2 regions of the Brevibacillus composti genome follow, and region 2 is predicted to be linked to the other one. Evidence: a T-box and tRNA genes for the amino acid it is inferred to sense, from the RefSeq annotation. Region 2 holds a T-box; the other holds one or more tRNA genes.
The links. The T-box of region 2 lies ahead of serS (serine--tRNA ligase). A T-box ahead of a tRNA ligase gene usually reads a tRNA of that ligase, here a tRNA-Ser.
Positions count from the first base shown of each region.

Region 1: it encodes a tRNA-Ser, which carries the amino acid that the T-box ahead of serS (serine--tRNA ligase) is inferred to sense. The anticodon was not compared.

Region 1 is NZ_CP066308.1:2,747,612-2,755,950, reverse strand. Features, by position in the region: gene ltrA (group II intron reverse transcriptase/maturase) at 480-1,892, shown strand; tRNA gene JD108_RS14035 (tRNA-Ser) at 2,386-2,474, shown strand; gene JD108_RS14030 (DUF3817 domain-containing protein) at 2,615-2,923, opposite strand; gene JD108_RS14025 (acyl-CoA synthetase) at 3,510-5,084, shown strand; gene JD108_RS14020 (exo-beta-N-acetylmuramidase NamZ domain-containing protein) at 5,446-7,773, opposite strand; gene JD108_RS14015 (copper amine oxidase N-terminal domain-containing protein) at 8,060-8,339, shown strand, end outside.
Region 2 is NZ_CP066308.1:26,869-35,207, reverse strand. Features, by position in the region: gene JD108_RS00150 (hypothetical protein) at 1-25, shown strand, start outside; tRNA gene JD108_RS00145 (tRNA-Arg) at 141-217, opposite strand; gene aceA (isocitrate lyase) at 335-1,615, opposite strand; gene aceB (malate synthase A) at 1,635-3,245, opposite strand; gene serS (serine--tRNA ligase) at 3,672-4,952, opposite strand; T-box leader at 5,017-5,240, opposite strand; gene pdxT (pyridoxal 5'-phosphate synthase glutaminase subunit PdxT) at 5,370-5,945, opposite strand; gene pdxS (pyridoxal 5'-phosphate synthase lyase subunit PdxS) at 5,957-6,841, opposite strand; gene JD108_RS00115 (D-alanyl-D-alanine carboxypeptidase family protein) at 6,948-8,255, opposite strand.

The sequences.
Region 1 (8,339 bases), 1.7 Mb from region 2:
GACCAATGCCGAAAATGGTTTGCCCGCCTGCGATATACGAAAAAGTCTTGGCCCAGATGCCAAGACTTTTTTCTAGTGCGCCACGCATGGCGACTAACTAGGCGGTGAAAGTCCGCTGTGGGGGCTGGTAGTGGCCAACCACTAGCCAAGAGCAAGGGTGTCCACCGTGAGGTGGAATCTGAAGGAAGCTGGAGGCAAAATCCCGGCCCGAGGAACACGAACATCATCAGGCATATGGAATGGGACAAGCTTGCGAGACAAAGCAAAGTCCAATACACTACACGGACATTCCGGTGTAAATGATGCGGGTATATGGGAGGAAAGTGAGTCGTCTTACCGTGGGAGGTCTCATGGACGTGAGAAGATGACATTCGAATCACGGTTGAAACAAGATTTATCATGAGAAGTCAGCAGACGCCATAGTACCTCGAGCAGTCGACGGCTTGAGGGAAGGGCTGAACCTTAGGAGGTGGTCGTCAATGAATGTTACCGAAACAGGAGATAAGGGCAGCCAACTTCCAACGGAAGGCTCACCGCAAAAGAATAGTGCGGAACACGAAGGATATGCGGGAGTGCACGTTCCTGAGAGGATAGCTGAAACCGACGACACCAACGCAAACGAGTCGAAGGAAAGGTTACTTGAGAAAATCATAAGCAGAGACAATTTGAACGAAGCGTTCAAAAGAGTCAAAGCGAATAAAGGTTCACACGGAATCGACGGGATGGGCGTAGATGAACTTCTACAATATCTCAAAGAAAACGGTGAAACCATCAAGGAACAAATCCTGGCGGGCAGATATCGCCCAAATCCCGTTCGAAGGGTAGAAATCCCAAAAGAGAACGGAAAGAAAAGAAACCTGGGCATCCCAACGGTGGTTGATCGAGTAATCCAGCAGGCAATTGCACAAATGCTCACGCCGATCTATGAGCAACAGTTCTCGGACAACAGCTTCGGGTTCCGACCCAAACGAAGTGCCCACCAAGCCATAAGGCGCAGCCAGCAATATATTCAGGAAGGCTACCGCTATGTTGTGGATATGGATCTAGAGAAATACTTTGACACCGTCAACCAAAGCAAGCTCATTGAAGTACTCTCAAGAACGATTAAGGACGGACGAGTCATTTCACTAATTCATAAATATCTTCGGGCAGGAGTTGTCGTGAAGCACAAGTTTGAGGAAACAGAAGTCGGCGTACCGCAGGGCGGGAATCTGAGTCCAATTCTCAGTAATATCATGCTGAATGAGTTGGACAAGGAGCTGGAGAAGAGAGGACACAAGTTTGTGCGATACGCAGATGATTTACTCATCTTCTGCAAGAGCAGACGAAGTGCCGAACGGACACTAACCAACATTCTCCCCTACATTGAAAAGAAGCTGTTCCTAAAAGTAAATCGGGAGAAAACCGTGGTGGACCTAGCCATTCGAGTGAAGTTTCTGGGATTCTCATTCTACAACCAACGAGGGCAAGTGAAAGTCCGCATCCATCCCAAATCCATCGCCAAAATGAAAACAAGAGTGAAGGAACTAACCGCAAGAAGCAATGGCATGGGAAATGAAGAGAGAGCCGAAAGGCTCAGACGCTATATCATGGGATGGGTCAACTACTTCAAGATTGCGGATATGAAGAACCTGCTCCAAACAACGGATGAATGGATGAGAAGAAGGATTCGAATGATCTACTGGAAACAATGGAAACGAATAAGGACAAAATTCGAAAAGCTGATCTCGTTTGGAATCCCAAAGTTCAAGGCATGGGAATACGCAAATACAAGAAAGAGCTACTGGAGAATCTCCAATAGCCCCATCCTCGCGAAAGCCCTCGATAACAACACCATTAAAGGCCTCGGATTTCTTTTCTTCTCAGATTATTATCGACAAGTGACTGCGTGAACTAAGGAACCGCCGTATACCGAACGGTACGTACGGTGGTGTGGGAGGTCGGCTACTCAACTAATGGGTAGCCCCCTACCCGATTGGGCGATCGCTGTATTCCATGAGCCAGCAGTCCCGCGCTTCCTTTTCATGCCATTCATGCTTGGGTAGCAGCTTGACTTTGCGGAAGCCGGAGCGCTGATAGCAGCGGATGGCTCTTTCATTCCAGGCCTGGGGGGCCATGACGAATGCCGGTTCACTTTTTCGATGTCGTGCGGGTTGTCTCTGCCTTCGAAAAATTCCAGGATAACCGGATCGGTGAGCCATTTTACGAGCAAGTGCTTGTCGCTTTCAGATAAGCGGCGAACCCGCAGCCGATCATGTTGGTAAATCACGATATACCCCCCTTCTTCTGGTTGCCCCTGTACGGGCAGCCAGGCAGCTTTCTGTGCGGCCCGGCACTTGAGATTCCGGTGTTTTTATGCTATTATTATAGCGGTTTCAACCGTACGGAGGGATACCGAAGTGGTCATAACGGGGCGGTCTTGAAAACCGTTAGGGTGCAAGCCCACGGGGGTTCGAATCCCTCTCCCTCCGCCATATTCTCTGAGATTGCAGACGGGTCGATCAGCCCGTCTTTTTTTATCGTTTCCGCACGTGCCCATCGCAGGAAGCGGGTAAGGAATGACGAGCAAAGCCCCCAATGCCGATGCTGGGGGCTTTTTGACCGCTTTTTCAGATTAAGATCGCTTCATGGCGTTTTCTTCTTTTTTCAGATGCGCATCGAGAACGAAGTTTCCAAACGGGACCAGGGACGCGACGAATGCGCCGACTGCCCGCAGGATGGACCAGCGGTGCGCAAAGAAGACATGGGCGAGCGCCAGCATAAACAGGACGAAAAACAGTCCGTGCAGCGAACCGGCGATCGTCACGGCTTTGGGCATGTCTGCCAGGTATTTGAGCGGCATGGCGATGCCCAAAAGTACGAGATAGGAGATTCCTTCGATCAAGCCGATAAAACGCAGGCGGCCAATGGGCGTATGCAGCAAAGAGAACACCTCCAGCGAATAGTACCACTATTACGTATTCTAGCGAGGAAGATCAGCGGTATCAATGGAACGGCATGCTTTTTCATGCTTTTCCCTTCGATTTGTGGCAAAAACCAAAACTTTCATCTGCAGCCAGCGACTTCATATTCCAAGGTATGTACCCTTTGATATATTCTTTAGGTAAGCACTCATCAATTTCTTGGGGGCTGCGGCGACTTAGTAATGCAGATCGGGTCGCCGCACTTTTCTTTGCAGGCTCTGCCGAAGCGGCAAAAAGAGGCTGCCTTTTGCATGCTAAAATATACCGATTGAGTATATATTCGAGTGTATACTATAATGTAAGTACAACCTTCATAACCTTGAGTTCTTCTCCCTGACCAGTGATCCTTCTGGTCAGGTTTTTTTACTGTATCAGAAAGAATAAGCTTCCGGATCTTCTTCCTGATACAGCAAGAATAAGCAACGGCTAAATCGCGGTCGCTCCCCTTGAATCGACCTCGATAGAGGTTTTCTTATAGCTATACACTTAGCAATTTTCTGACAATTGGTAGTATAATAGCAGAAGGAAGAAGATGGAGGGATGAAGATGAGGGAGATCCAAAGAGCGAGAAGGCATACGCTGGGCGATATTTTGCGCAGAAGCCGGGGGCGGTTTCCGCAGAAGGTGGCGCTCCGATTCAGGGAGGAAGCACTCACCTATGAGCAGCTGGATACGCTGGTCAACCAGGCGGCTCAGGCCATCCTCCAGCACGGATTGAAAAAAGGGGACAAGGCAGCAATTCTCTCCCGCAACTCGATGGACTTTGTCATCCTCAATTTTGCCTTGGCCAAAGCGGGTGTCGTAATGGTCCCGATTAATTACATGCTTCATGCCGAAGACGTCGCGTATATCCTGGGGCATGCAGAAGTGAGGGCAGTCTTTGCCGCACCGGAGTTTCAGGCGGTGGCTGACGAGGCGATCCGCCAGTCCGGATGCAGCCCGATCCTGCGCGCCTCCATCTCCCAAACGGCGGAGAGGCCCGGCGACTGGCCGGAATTCCGCACACTTCTCGCAGAGGGCGGCACAGAGGAGCCGGAAGTGGAGTTGGACGATGACGACGTTGTACATATTCTCTACACGAGCGGAACCGAATCCAGACCAAAGGGTGTCATGCTGACGCATAAAAATGTGCTGTCCGAGTATGTCAGCACGATTATTGATGGGGGCATGACCGAGGACGATATCGCGATTCATGCCCTGCCGCTGTTTCACAGTGCGCAGCTGCACTGCTTTTTGGGTCCTTACGTGTATCTCGGAGCGAGCGGCATCATTTTGGAGCAGGCGCAGCCAGAATCGATCCTGCAGACGGTAGAGACGTACCGTGCGACACAGCTCTTCTGTCCGCCTACCGTATGGATCGCCCTGTTGCGTTCGCCCGACTTCGCCGTCCGTGACCTGTCTTCCCTGCAGAAATGCTACTACGGCGCCGCCATCATGCCTGTCGAGATTTTGCGGGAGCTGGGCAGCCGTTTGCCGGGGGCGCAGTTCTGGAATTTCTACGGACAGACGGAGGTGGCTCCTCTGGCTACCGTACTCAAGCCGTCTGATCAAATCCGCAAAGCAGGCTCAGCCGGCAGGCCGTCGCTCAATGTGGAGACCCGCATCGTCGACGATGAAGGACGCGAGGTGCCGAGAGGGACGGTGGGCGAGATCGTACACCGCACGAGTCACGCCATGCTGGGCTACTACCGTGACGCCGAGAAGACGGCTGCGGCTTTTCAGCGGGGATGGTTCCATTCCGGCGACCTCGGCATCATGGATGAGGAAGGCTATCTCACTGTCGTCGACCGCAAAAAGGACATGATCAAATCGGGCGGAGAAAATGTAGCCAGCCGGGAAGTGGAGGAGGTCATCTACCAGCACCCCCTCGTCTCGGAGGTGGCGGTGATCGGGATACCCGATCCGTATTGGATCGAGGCAGTCACCGCCGTCGTCGTGCCAAAGGCGGGATCGGTCCTGCAGGAAGAGGAGCTGATTCAGTTTTGCAAAGGCCGTCTGTCGTCCTTTAAAGCACCCAAATATGTAGTGATCGCCGAAAATCTGCCGCGCAATCCCAGCGGAAAAATCCTCAAACGGGAGCTGCGCCTCCGGTATGAAGGGCTGGCTTCCGCAAGGCCGTGAAGTCGGGACCGGCAAAGACAACGCTGCGAATCGTTTGTAACCGCCTGAGAGCTGTCTCAGGCGGTTTTTTTGCCGGCACGTCTTTGGATAAGGGGACCGGGGACGGGAGGGCTACACGTCCACCTTCAGGCCCTCTAGCCAGTCGGCGTAACATTCTTTGCAGAGAAGCTCGTCTCTTTCCTCCGTTCCACGAAAAAAAGTGATCATGTTCGCACTCTCTGTCTCGTGCTCACAGTGGTAACAGGTGTAGCTCACCGACATTTCCTCCCTGTGTTAAGAATCGTCCCTCGTATTATCTCCAGAAGAAAAAAACCAACTCCCGTAAAGAGTTGGTTCCGATTGCCCTGTTCCTTATCCATCTTTATTTGACGGTGGCTACGGTCGGCCTGTCTGCACGAATCGTCTCAAAGCGGTAGCCGTGATCTTTTAAAAACTGGATGACCGCGGGGAGGGACTTGGCTGTCGCCTCTTTGGTGGCGGCATCGTGCATCAGGATGACGATCTCTTTCTGGTTTTTCACCTGAGCCTTGATGTTGGCCAGCGCGCTTTCCGGTGTGTATTTGCTGCTTCGCGCATCGCCGTTGGTCACATTCCAATCGACGAAGATATAGCCGCGTTTGGCTGCTTCTGCTTTGATGGCGCCCATGACGGTGTGCTTTTGATTGTAGACGGAGGCGTTCTGATATTTTTTGCTGATAGTATTGGTGCTTCCGCCCGGATAGCGGAATACGGTCGGTTTGATGCCGGTCACACGCTCGATGAGCTGATTGCCTTTTTCCAGGTCGGCGAAAAAGGCGGAGATGTCTTTGTAGATAGTCCGGTAATTATGGGAGTAGGTATGGCCGCCCACTTCATGTCCCTCCGAAATGGTCCTCTTCAGCAAATCTTCATGGCCGGGAATGCTGGTGCCGACGACAAAGAAGGTGGCTTTGACCTGATGCTGTTTGAGGATGTCCAGGATTTCACCTGTGATCGGCGAGGGACCGTCGTCAAATGTCAGGTAAGCGACTTTATCCTGTGCAGGCTGACCGGCTCCTGACTTAGCGCTTTGCCCGGTTCCGGCTGGAGGAGGTGCGGTTGGCGCTGCCGCTTGGGGAGCAGCGGGAGAACCTGCTTCCGCCTGTGCCGCTGGCGTGCTGCCGGATGGGTTCGGAGCAGTAGGCTGGGGCGCTGGAGGCTGCCCAGGCTCAGCCGAATCTGCAGTCTTTCCGTTGCCGATAGGTCCGGTCTGTTCAGGTGTTGCTGGCTGTACCGGCGGCTTTTGCTGATCAGCGGGAGCGGCTTTGCCTGACGGATCGGATGGTTCGGAATTGCCCGCATCTTTTGCGGGTTGCTGCGCTTTTGGTGCTGAAGACTGTCCGGCTTGGCCCTGCTGTCCGCTTTGTGCGGGTGACGTTTGCCCCGCTGCGGCAGGATCAGTCGCCCCCGGCTGCTCCGAAGCGGTCGGGGCAGGAGGCGGGCTTGCGTGTTTCGCCACTAGCGGCTGGGTAGGCACATACGGTTCGCCGGAGTAGATGAGATGCATTTCCCGCAGCTTCCGAAAAGCCGCCAGATCGCTTGCATACTGCTGCTCGATTTGCTGGGGCGACAGGCCTTGCTCCAGATACTGCCCGATTTTGTCCGTGCCCATCAGAAGGTCAAACATCGACTGGGATGAACCGCTTTTGGGAACGGGAAACGGATGGAGCTGATGGGCATAGGCCAATGCGTACAGTCCCGTCCGTGCAGGGTTGAACCGCAGCGGGTCCGTGATGTGCAGGCGGACGCCTCCCATGCCCTCTTTGTTCTCCGGCAGGAAGATGACCCCGGGGAGCAGAGCGCCGTTCAGCAGGTCGGCATACCGCCCGGAGTCAATGCCCGGCCCGCCGATCCAGCGAAAATGATCTTGGGCCGTCACAGGGGTGCCCTCTCCCAAGCCTGTCGCCATGTACCCGAAAACGGCGGCCAGATCAGGGAACTGCGGCGAGGAGGGAATCCAGGCAAGACCGGTGTCCAGATAATTCATCTGGCGGGTGTAGCCCTTCATCGGGATGACGGTGAGCGGCGCGTCCAGCTGGCGGTTGAAAAACCGGGCCAACTCGCCGATGGTCATGCCATGAGCGAGCGGCAGGGTGTCCACTCCGACAGGGGAGCGGAAGTCAGGCGCCAGGACAGGTCCTTCGACGATAGTGCCGCCCAGGGGATTGGGCCGGTCCAGGACGACAATCGGCTTGCCTTGCTCCTTGGCAGCGCTCATGCATTGGTAGAGGGTAGTGAGATACGTGTCCCTGCCCGCGCCGCTGTCTTGCAGGTCCACCAGCAGCATATCGACAGAGGCGAGCATCTCTGGTGTCGGTTTGCGTACAGCGCCGTACAAGCTGTAGACCGGTATTCCGTAAACGGGATGATGAAAAGAGGCCACCTGCTCTCCAGCAGGGATTTTCCCGTAGAGGCCATGCTCAGGGGTGAACAAGGCGGTCAATTGTACGTTCCGTTCGCGGCGGAGTGCATCGATGGTGCTGACTCCTTTGCTGCCTACACCCGTTTGGTTGGTGAGCAATCCCACTTTCTTTCCCTCGATGAGATCGGAAAACTGGCTGAACAGTACGTCACTTCCGAGAAGTACGGCCGTTGTGTTGGCGGAGCTGCCGCCGGGGGGAATCATTGTCATGATCAGGATAAGAATGAGGAAAGGTATAAATCGTTTCATCGCTTCGGCCTCTTTCGAGATAAAATGTCGTCGTTGTATGTCTATTGTAGCTCGATTTTGTAGGAAATTGGTTTCATTTATGTAACAAATTCAAATTAGGTAAAAAGTTGGAGGAAAGAAGTCTCTTTTTGCAAGGCGAAAGCCAATTCTGTCTTGCATCTCGTGCAGGCCGAAAGCTACAATGACAAAGCGATCCCGCCTGTGCGAAAGGCTTGAAGAGGCGGCAGCAAGTATTGTACAGTTACGAGAGTAGAGGAAATGTCGAACGAAATGGAGTGAATCTGCGATGATGAAAAAATGGGCCGCACTGGCATTGGCACTATCTCTGGCGCCCGCATCGGTTTCGGCTGCGGCCGCGGTTACCGCACCTCCATCCGTCGTAAAAGTCGAATATAGTCAAAAACCGATCCATTTTCCCGATCAGAAGCCGGTGATCAAAGACAGCCGGACGCTGGTCCCGATTCGGCCGATCGCGGAAGGGCTTGGCTTTGACGTGGACTGGAACGAACAGAACCGGTCGGTTGTGATCAAAAAAGGTGATACGCAGATCAAGCTGGTGGTTTCGC
Region 2 (8,339 bases):
TATCAAGAAGACAAAAGCGAAATAACGAAAAAATTTCCCTTACTATTCATGGCCGTTAATTCCATTTCACAGGTTTATACGTTATACGGTGGGAGAAGTAGTTCAAATAGAAAAAACCGCGCATCTACGCGGTTTTCCGATGGCGTCCCCGAGAGGATTCGAACCTCCGACCTACAGTTTAGGAAACTGACGCTCTATCCTGCTGAGCTACGGGGACAACGTTCAATTCTGTTCTCCACTCTTCATTATAGGGCGATTTTGCGCTTTTTGCAAATGAAGAACCAGGGAGCTCATCCCTGGTTCTTCGTCTTGGTTTTCTCTGTCACTTCTCTTTTTAATTGTGGGCAAACTGCTCCTCTTCCGTAGAACCGGTCAAAGCCGTTGTCGAGGAAGTGCCTCCCGCGATCACCTGGGCGACCTCGTCGAAATACCCGGTGCCCACTTCCCGCTGGTGGCGAGTCGCGGTATAGCCGTATTGTTCGCTGGCAAATTCGGCCTGCTGGAGCTCGGAATAGGCAGCCATTCCGCGGTCGCGGTAGCCGCGCGCCAGCTCGAACATGCTGTAATTCAACGCATGGAAGCCTGCCAGCGTGACGAACTGGAATTTGTAGCCCATCTCTCCCAGCTCGTTCTGGAAGCGTGCGATCTCCTCCTCGCCCAGTTTTTTCTTCCAGTTGAACGAAGGAGAGCAGTTGTACGCCAGCAGTTTGCCGGGATACTGGGCGTGAATGGCCTCGGCAAAACGGCGGGCCTCCTCCAGATTGGGCTCGGAAGTCTCGCACCAGATCAGATCGGCGTACGGGGCATAGCTGAGACCGCGGGCGATTGCCGCATCCAGCCCGCCTTTCATGCGGAAAAAGCCTTCGGGGGTGCGCTCTCCGGTCAGGAAAGGCTTGTCGGTATCGTCGATGTCGCTGGTGATCAGGAAGGCGCCATTGGCGTCGGTCCGGGCCACGATGATCGTCGGCACGCCCATCACATCGGCAGCGAAACGGGCCGCGATCAGGTTGCGGACAGCTGCCTGTGTGGGAATCAGCACTTTGCCGCCCATGTGGCCGCATTTTTTCTCCGAGGCGAGCTGGTCTTCGAAATGGACGCCGGCCGCCCCCGCTTCGATCATGCCCTTCATCAGTTCAAAGACATTGAGCGGTCCGCCAAAGCCCGCCTCGGCATCCGCCACGATCGGCGCAAACCAGTACGTATCGCCTGTGCCCTCCGACTGCTGGATCTGGTCGGCACGCTGCAGCGCCTGGTTGATCCGCTTCACCACATGAGGGACACTGTTAGCCGGGTAGAGGCTTTGGTCGGGATACATCTGGCCGGACAGGTTGGCGTCGGCTGCCACCTGCCATCCGCTGAGGTAGATGGCCTTCAAGCCTGCCTTTACCTGCTGGATCGCCTGATTTCCGGTCAGAGCGCCAAGCGCCTTGACATGATGCTCGGTGTGCAGCAGCTTCCACAGCCGCTCCGCGCCGATGCGGGCCAGCGTATGCTCGATCTGCACCGAACCGCGCAGACGCACGACATCCTCGGCCGTATACGGGCGCTGAATCCCTTGAAAACGTTCGCTCTTCCAGCTCTCCTCCAATTGTCTGATCGCCTCTTGTCTGTTCATCTTCTCCCACTCCTTTTCCTTAATCGAGATAGGCATAGCCCGGGATGGTCAGAAACTCGGAAAATTCGTCGGCTGTCACCAGCTGCAGGAACAGCTCGCCCGCCAGTTTGAATTTCCCGGTCTCATACCGCTCCAGACCGATTTCCTGTTTGATGGTTTGCAGCTCTTCGCTCAGCCACTGTTTGACCAGCGCCAGCGTAATCTTGCGGCCATCCGGGAGAACGCCCCGGGGATGCCTGATCCATTGCCAGATTTGGGCCCGGGATATCTCCGCAGTCGCCGCGTCTTCCATGAGGTTGTTGATCGGGACTGCGCCATGTCCCCGCAGCCACGCTTCGATGTATAAGATGCCGACCCGGATGTTGGTGCGAACGCCTTCCTCGGTGATGTCTCCCTGGGGAATCTCCAGGAGATCGGCCGCCGTGACCTGTACATCCTCTCGTTTGTACCAGATCTGATTGGGCTCCGGCATCAGGCGGTTGTAGACCTCCATCGCCACGGGCACCAATCCGGGGTGGGCCACCCATGAACCATCGTGGCCGTCGTAGGCTTCCCGCTCCTTGTCGGCCCTTACTTTCAGCAGGGCTTCCTCATTTTTTGCCGGGTCGTTTTTGACCGGAATTTGTGCAGCCATGCCGCCGATGCAAGGCGCTTGCCGTTTATGGCAGGTTTTCACGGCCAGCGTCGTATAGGCTCGCATGAACGGGACGGTCATCGTGACCTGCGCCCGGTCGGGGAGGATCACATCCGGGTGATTGCGCATCTTTTTGATATAGCTGAAAATATAATCCCAGCGTCCGCAGTTCAGCCCCGCGCTATGCTCTTTCAATTCGTACAAGATTTCATCCATTTCAAAGGCCGCCAGGATCGTTTCGATCAGCACGGTGGCTTTGATCGTGCCGAGCGGAATTCCCAGCTCATCCTGTGCCCAGCAAAAGACATCATTCCACAGTCGGGCCTCCAGGTGGTTCTCCAGCTTGGGCAGATAAAAGTAAGGACCGCTTCCTCTCTCCAGCAGCGCATGCGCATTATGAAAGAAATAAAGACCAAAATCGAACAGGCTGCCGGACATCGGTTGCCCCTGAATGCGCAAATGCTTTTCTTCCAGATGCCAGCCGCGCGGCCTGACGATCAAGACGGCTGTCTGTTCCCGGAGCGCGTATTTTTTTCCTTCCGGGCTGGTATAGGAGATCGTCCGCCTGACCGCATCACGCAGGTTGATCTGTCCTTCTACCGTGTTGGCCCACGTCGGAGAATTGGCGTCTTCAAAATCGGCCATAAACAGCCGCGCCCCCGAGTTCAAAGCGTTGATCACCATTTTCCGGTCTCCGGCAGGCCCGGTGATCTCCACTCTCCGATCCTGAAGATCGCCAGGCAACGGATGGATGCGCCAATCGCTTTTGCGGATATGTTCCGTTTCCGGCAAAAAGTCAGGCAGCTGTCCGGAATCAATCATCTCCTGCTTCTTTTGGCGCAAATCAAGCAGCTCGCGTCTTCTCTGCCCAAAGTGTTGCTCCAGCTTGATCAGAAACGTGATGGCTTCGGGGGTGAGAATGTCCGCGTACGGCGGCGGCAATTCGCCGGTAATCAACACATCGGCCGGGTACTGATTCAGTTGAATCGCAGTCAATCCTATTCCTCCTCCCTCAATCAAAAACAGTTATGCTACAGATTGATAATAAATACACTATTATAGTACAGTGTTATCAAAAAAAATGGGTCAGTCCAATAGTCCGCTTCCACTGCAATGGCTGCAGCTTACGCACCCATCTCCGTGGCAATGATGGCATGCGCCGCCGTGATCATCATGTCCCACGCCGCAGCAAGTGGGACAATTTTGCTCGCCGTTTCCTTCGCAACGATAGCAATTCATGAATAACGACCTCCACTCTCTGTTTTATTACAATTTATTGATCTTGCAGTTATTATATAACAGCGTTTTCTGTTGTGCAACAATTTTTTGAAAAATTACGCATCTGCCTTTTTGCAGCAGAAAAAAAAGCAACTTCCTGTTATGATACAGAAAGTTGCTTTTCCATTTTCCAAGCCATCTCTGTTACTTCGGCGCGATTTTTTCCAATCCGCCCAGGTACGGACGCAGGACCTCCGGAATCAGGATCGAGCCGTCTTCTTGTTGGTAGTTCTCGATTAACGCGGCTACGGTGCGGCCGATTGCCAGTCCCGAGCCATTCAATGTATGAACAAACTCTGGCTTGGACTTGGTGTCGCGGCGGAAACGGATATTGGCTCTGCGCGCCTGGAAGTCCTCGAAGTTGGAACAAGACGAGATTTCCCGGTACGTCTGATAGCTCGGAATCCATACTTCCAAATCGTATTTTTTCGCGGCTGTAAATCCAAGGTCGCCTGTGCACATGCTCAGCACCCGGTAAGGCAGACCGAGCAGCTGCAGGACCTTTTCCGCGTTTTTCACCAGTGTTTCCAGCTCCTGATAGGAGTCCTCCGGCTTGACGAACTTCACCAGCTCTACTTTGTTGAACTGATGCTGACGGATCAACCCGCGGGTATCGCGGCCGGCCGAACCTGCCTCAGAGCGGAAGCACGCACTGTAGGCTGCATAGTATCGTGGCAGGTCTGCCACGTCGAGGATCTCGTCGCGATGCATGTTGGTCACCGGGACTTCCGCTGTCGGGATGAGGAAATAATCGAAGCCATCCAGTTTGAAGGCATCCTCCTCGAATTTCGGCAGCTGGCCCGTGCCAGTCATGCTGGTCCGGTTGACAATATACGGCGGCAACAGCTCTTCGTAGCCGTGTTGGGTCGTATGCAAATCGAGCATGAAGTTCATCAGCGCGCGTTCCAGGCGAGCGCCCAGGCCTTTGTAGAAGACAAAGCGGCTGCCGGTTACCTTCGCCGCTGTCTCGAAGTCGATGATGCCCAGCTCCTGTCCCAGCTCCCAGTGCGGTTTGGGTTCGAACGAAAAGCTCCTCGGCTCTCCCCAGGTCCAGGCCACCACATTATCGTCTTCCGATGTCCCGACCGGCACACTCTCATGCGGCAGATTGGGCAGGCTCAGCAGGATTTGCTCCAGTTGTTCGTCCAGTTGGCGCAGCCCTTCGTCCAGTACCTTGATGCGGTCGCTAACTTCTTTCATTTCTGCGATCAGATGGTCGGCATTTTCCTTGTTCCGTTTGAGTACGGCTACCTGTTCGGATACGGTATTTCGTTTATTTTTCAAACCTTCGGCTTCCTGAATCAAATGGCGGCGCTTTTCATCTACGTCCGCAAATTGGTCCAAAGCCGAAATATCTTCGCCTCTGTTCGCCAGGCGGCGTCTGACTTCTTCCAAGTCATGGCGCAACACTTTTACATCTAACATCAAAGACCCCTCCAACTTCGCTGATTCTTGGGCAAAGCAAATGAAAAAACACCCGTCCCCTCTGGTAAGGGACGAGTGTTGTACCCGCGTTGCCACCCTTGTTGGCACATGTCGCTATGCACGAAAGACATGTACCCGCTTCGATCCGCCGTAACGGGGCGGGGCCGGGCAAAGTTGACTCCTCTGCCGCTCGGAGATGGATTCTTTTGCAGACCGGATCGGTTTTCACCAGCCACCGACTCTCTGAACCAAGCGCTTGCAAAATACTAGTCTCCTCATCGCGTTCCCTGTTTTGCTATCTTCTAGTGTTAACTGTACTACAGTTTCTATACCTGTGTAAAGAAGGCGAAAAAAACCGGCACCCAGACGGGCACCGGCCGTTGACACAGTTGCTTTACCACCGTTGCGAAAACCGATCTATCCGCGGTATTCCTTCACCATCTCGACGAAGTACCGGTGCATCCGCGCATCTTCCGTCAGCTCCGGATGGAAGGCTGCGGCCAGATAATGTCCTTCGCGGGCGGCTACGATCTTCTCTTCGTACTTGGCCAGCACCTGGGCATTCTCGCCCACTTCCATGATGTACGGCGCACGGATGAATACTGCTGGGTAATCGGCCGCGACTCCCGCAACAGGAAGCTCCACTTCAAAGCTGTCCTTTTGCCGGCCAAATGCATTGCGCTCCACCTTGATATCCATCAAGCCGAGGTGGGTGTCTTCCTGGCCGTTAATGCGATTGGCCAGCAGAATCGCTCCGGCACATGTGCCGAAAATCGGTTTCTTCGCTTGTCCAAACTGGCGAAGAGCCTCCATAAACCCGTAATTATGCATGAGCTTGCTCATGGTCGTGCTTTCCCCGCCGGGAAGGACCAATCCGTCCAGATCTTCAAGCTCTTCTACTTTTTTTACTGCGATGGCTGTCGCGCCGGCTTCCTCCAGCATGCGGACATGCTCGGCGACAGCTCCCTGCAAGGAAAGAACGCCAATTTTCATCTTCGGTCACCTTACCAGCCGCGCTCTTGCATGCGGTCTGCTTCACGCAGCTTGGAGATTTCCAGACCCGGCATCGCCGTACCCAGTCCTTTGGATACGCGGGCGATCAGTTCGTAGTCGGTGTAGTGGGTGGTCGCTTCCACGATCGCACGGGCAAATTTCTCCGGGTTCTCCGATTTGAAGATGCCGGATCCGACGAATACGCCGTCCGCGCCCAGCTGCATCATCAGCGCAGCGTCCGATGGAGTCGCTACCCCGCCTGCTGCAAAGTTTACCACTGGCAGCTTGCCGTTTTTATGGACGTACTCCAGGAGATCGTAAGGAGCGCCGAGGTTTTTCGCTTCCGCCATCAGTTCGTCGTAAGACATACTTTGCACCTTGCGGATTTGGGACTGCATGGTCCGCATATGGCGAACCGCTTCTACGATGTTGCCTGTGCCCGGCTCCCCTTTGGTACGGATCATCGACGCGCCTTCGCCAATACGGCGGAGCGCTTCGCCCAGGTCGCGGGCACCGCATACGAACGGCACTGTGAATTCTTTTTTATTGATATGGTACATATCGTCAGCTGGAGTAAGGACTTCACTCTCATCGAGATAGTCTACGCCCATCGATTCCAGAACACGCGCCTCGACAAAGTGGCCAATCCGCGCTTTTGCCATTACCGGGATGGAGACAGCATTCATTACTTCCTCGACGATTCCGAGGTCAGCCATCCGGGCTACGCCGCCTGCTGCACGAATATCGGACGGTACGCGCTCCAGCGCCATTACCGCTACTGCCCCTGCTGCTTCGGCAATTTTCGCCTGTTCCGCATTGACAACGTCCATGATAACGCCGCCTTTTTGCATTTCCGCCATGCCACGCTTCACGCGGGAAGTTCCTACTTGTACCATTTTTTTGCCCCCTACCCTTTTGTTCGTTACATCCAGTACATTTCACTGAGATGATCGTCTCAATATTCACATTGTAATCCATGTTTCATTTGGGGTACAACCACTTTTATTTTCCCGTGATGTTGCTAAAAATATTGCTGAAGAATTGGATGAAGCTGCGGAACAATAAACGGATCCAGCTGGCTTCCTCCACTTCCTGCCCAGCGACGAGATTGACGCCCGCTTTTGCCATATCCTCCGGCTGCAGAAAGTCTCCCTCTTTCGTCCCTTCTTCTTGGAGTGTGACCTTCCCGATGACCTGGTCTTTTTGCAGCGGTGCGCTCAGCTCCTGGAAGGTGACTGTCGGCGTAAATTTGGTTTCGGCCCCGATTTTGCTCAGCGTCGTTACGACGTCTGCCGTCACGGCTGGAACGGTCAGCTCGACCCCGTTTTTCACCGGCGCTGTTTCAAAGCCTTGGACCGGAACGCCTTTGTCCATCTGCTTGGTCAGCTTGTAGTTGCTGAAGCCATAGTCGAACAATTTCTTGGTTTCCTGAAAGCGTTTCGTTTCGCTGCCGGTTCCCATCACGACGCTGATCAATCGCATGTTGTCTTTGATGGCCGTACCGGTAAAGCAGTATTTAGCCGCATCGGTAAACCCGGTTTTCAGGCCGTCAACGCCCTCGTAGAAATTGTTCAAGCCGGGCAGCATCCAGTTGTAGTTGGCCTTTTTGATCTCGTTCGGCGTACCGGGTCGGAACGTCATGCGAGGAATTTTCGAGACTTCCAGCGCTTCCGGGAAATCGCGGATCAACGCTCTGGCCAGGATCGCCGAATCCCGTGCGGACATCAGGTTTTCCTTCTGGTCGGTCTGAATGGAGTACGGACCGAGAATATCGGCAGGCAAACCGGTTGAGGTCACGTATTTCGTGTTTTTCATGCCCAGCTCTTGCGCCTTCTTATTCATCATGTCCACAAAGTTGGCTTCGCTGCCTGCAATTTTTTCCGCGAGCAGCACCGTTGCATCGTTTGCGGACAGGACGGCCATCGCCTTATACAGTTCTCTTACGGTATGGGATTCTCCCAGGTTGAGGTAAACACCCGAGGAATTAGGCATTTTCGCAATATAAAAAGCATAATCGCTTACCTGAACTTTATCATCCCAGCTAATTTTCTTTTGCTTGACCGCTTCATTGATCAGATACTCGGTCATGATTTTGCTCATGCTGGCCGGCGGCAGCGGCTGGTCCGGATTGAGGCTGTACAGGACCTTTCCTGTCGTCACCTCTACCAGAATGGCTGAACTGGCGGCGAGCTGCAAATCAGCCTGTGGGGCCGCCCCGGCGTTTGAGGCCGCCGAGCCCCAAGCCGTCATAAAAACAGCGACAGAAAGGAATAGACCTGTCAATCGCTTTGTCCATGTTCTTCGTTTCATCAGAATGTCTCACCCTCCCGCTTCTGTCGGTTTGTCCATGAATGGCACGAACACACAGTTGTAAGTGTACCATAGAAAGCAACC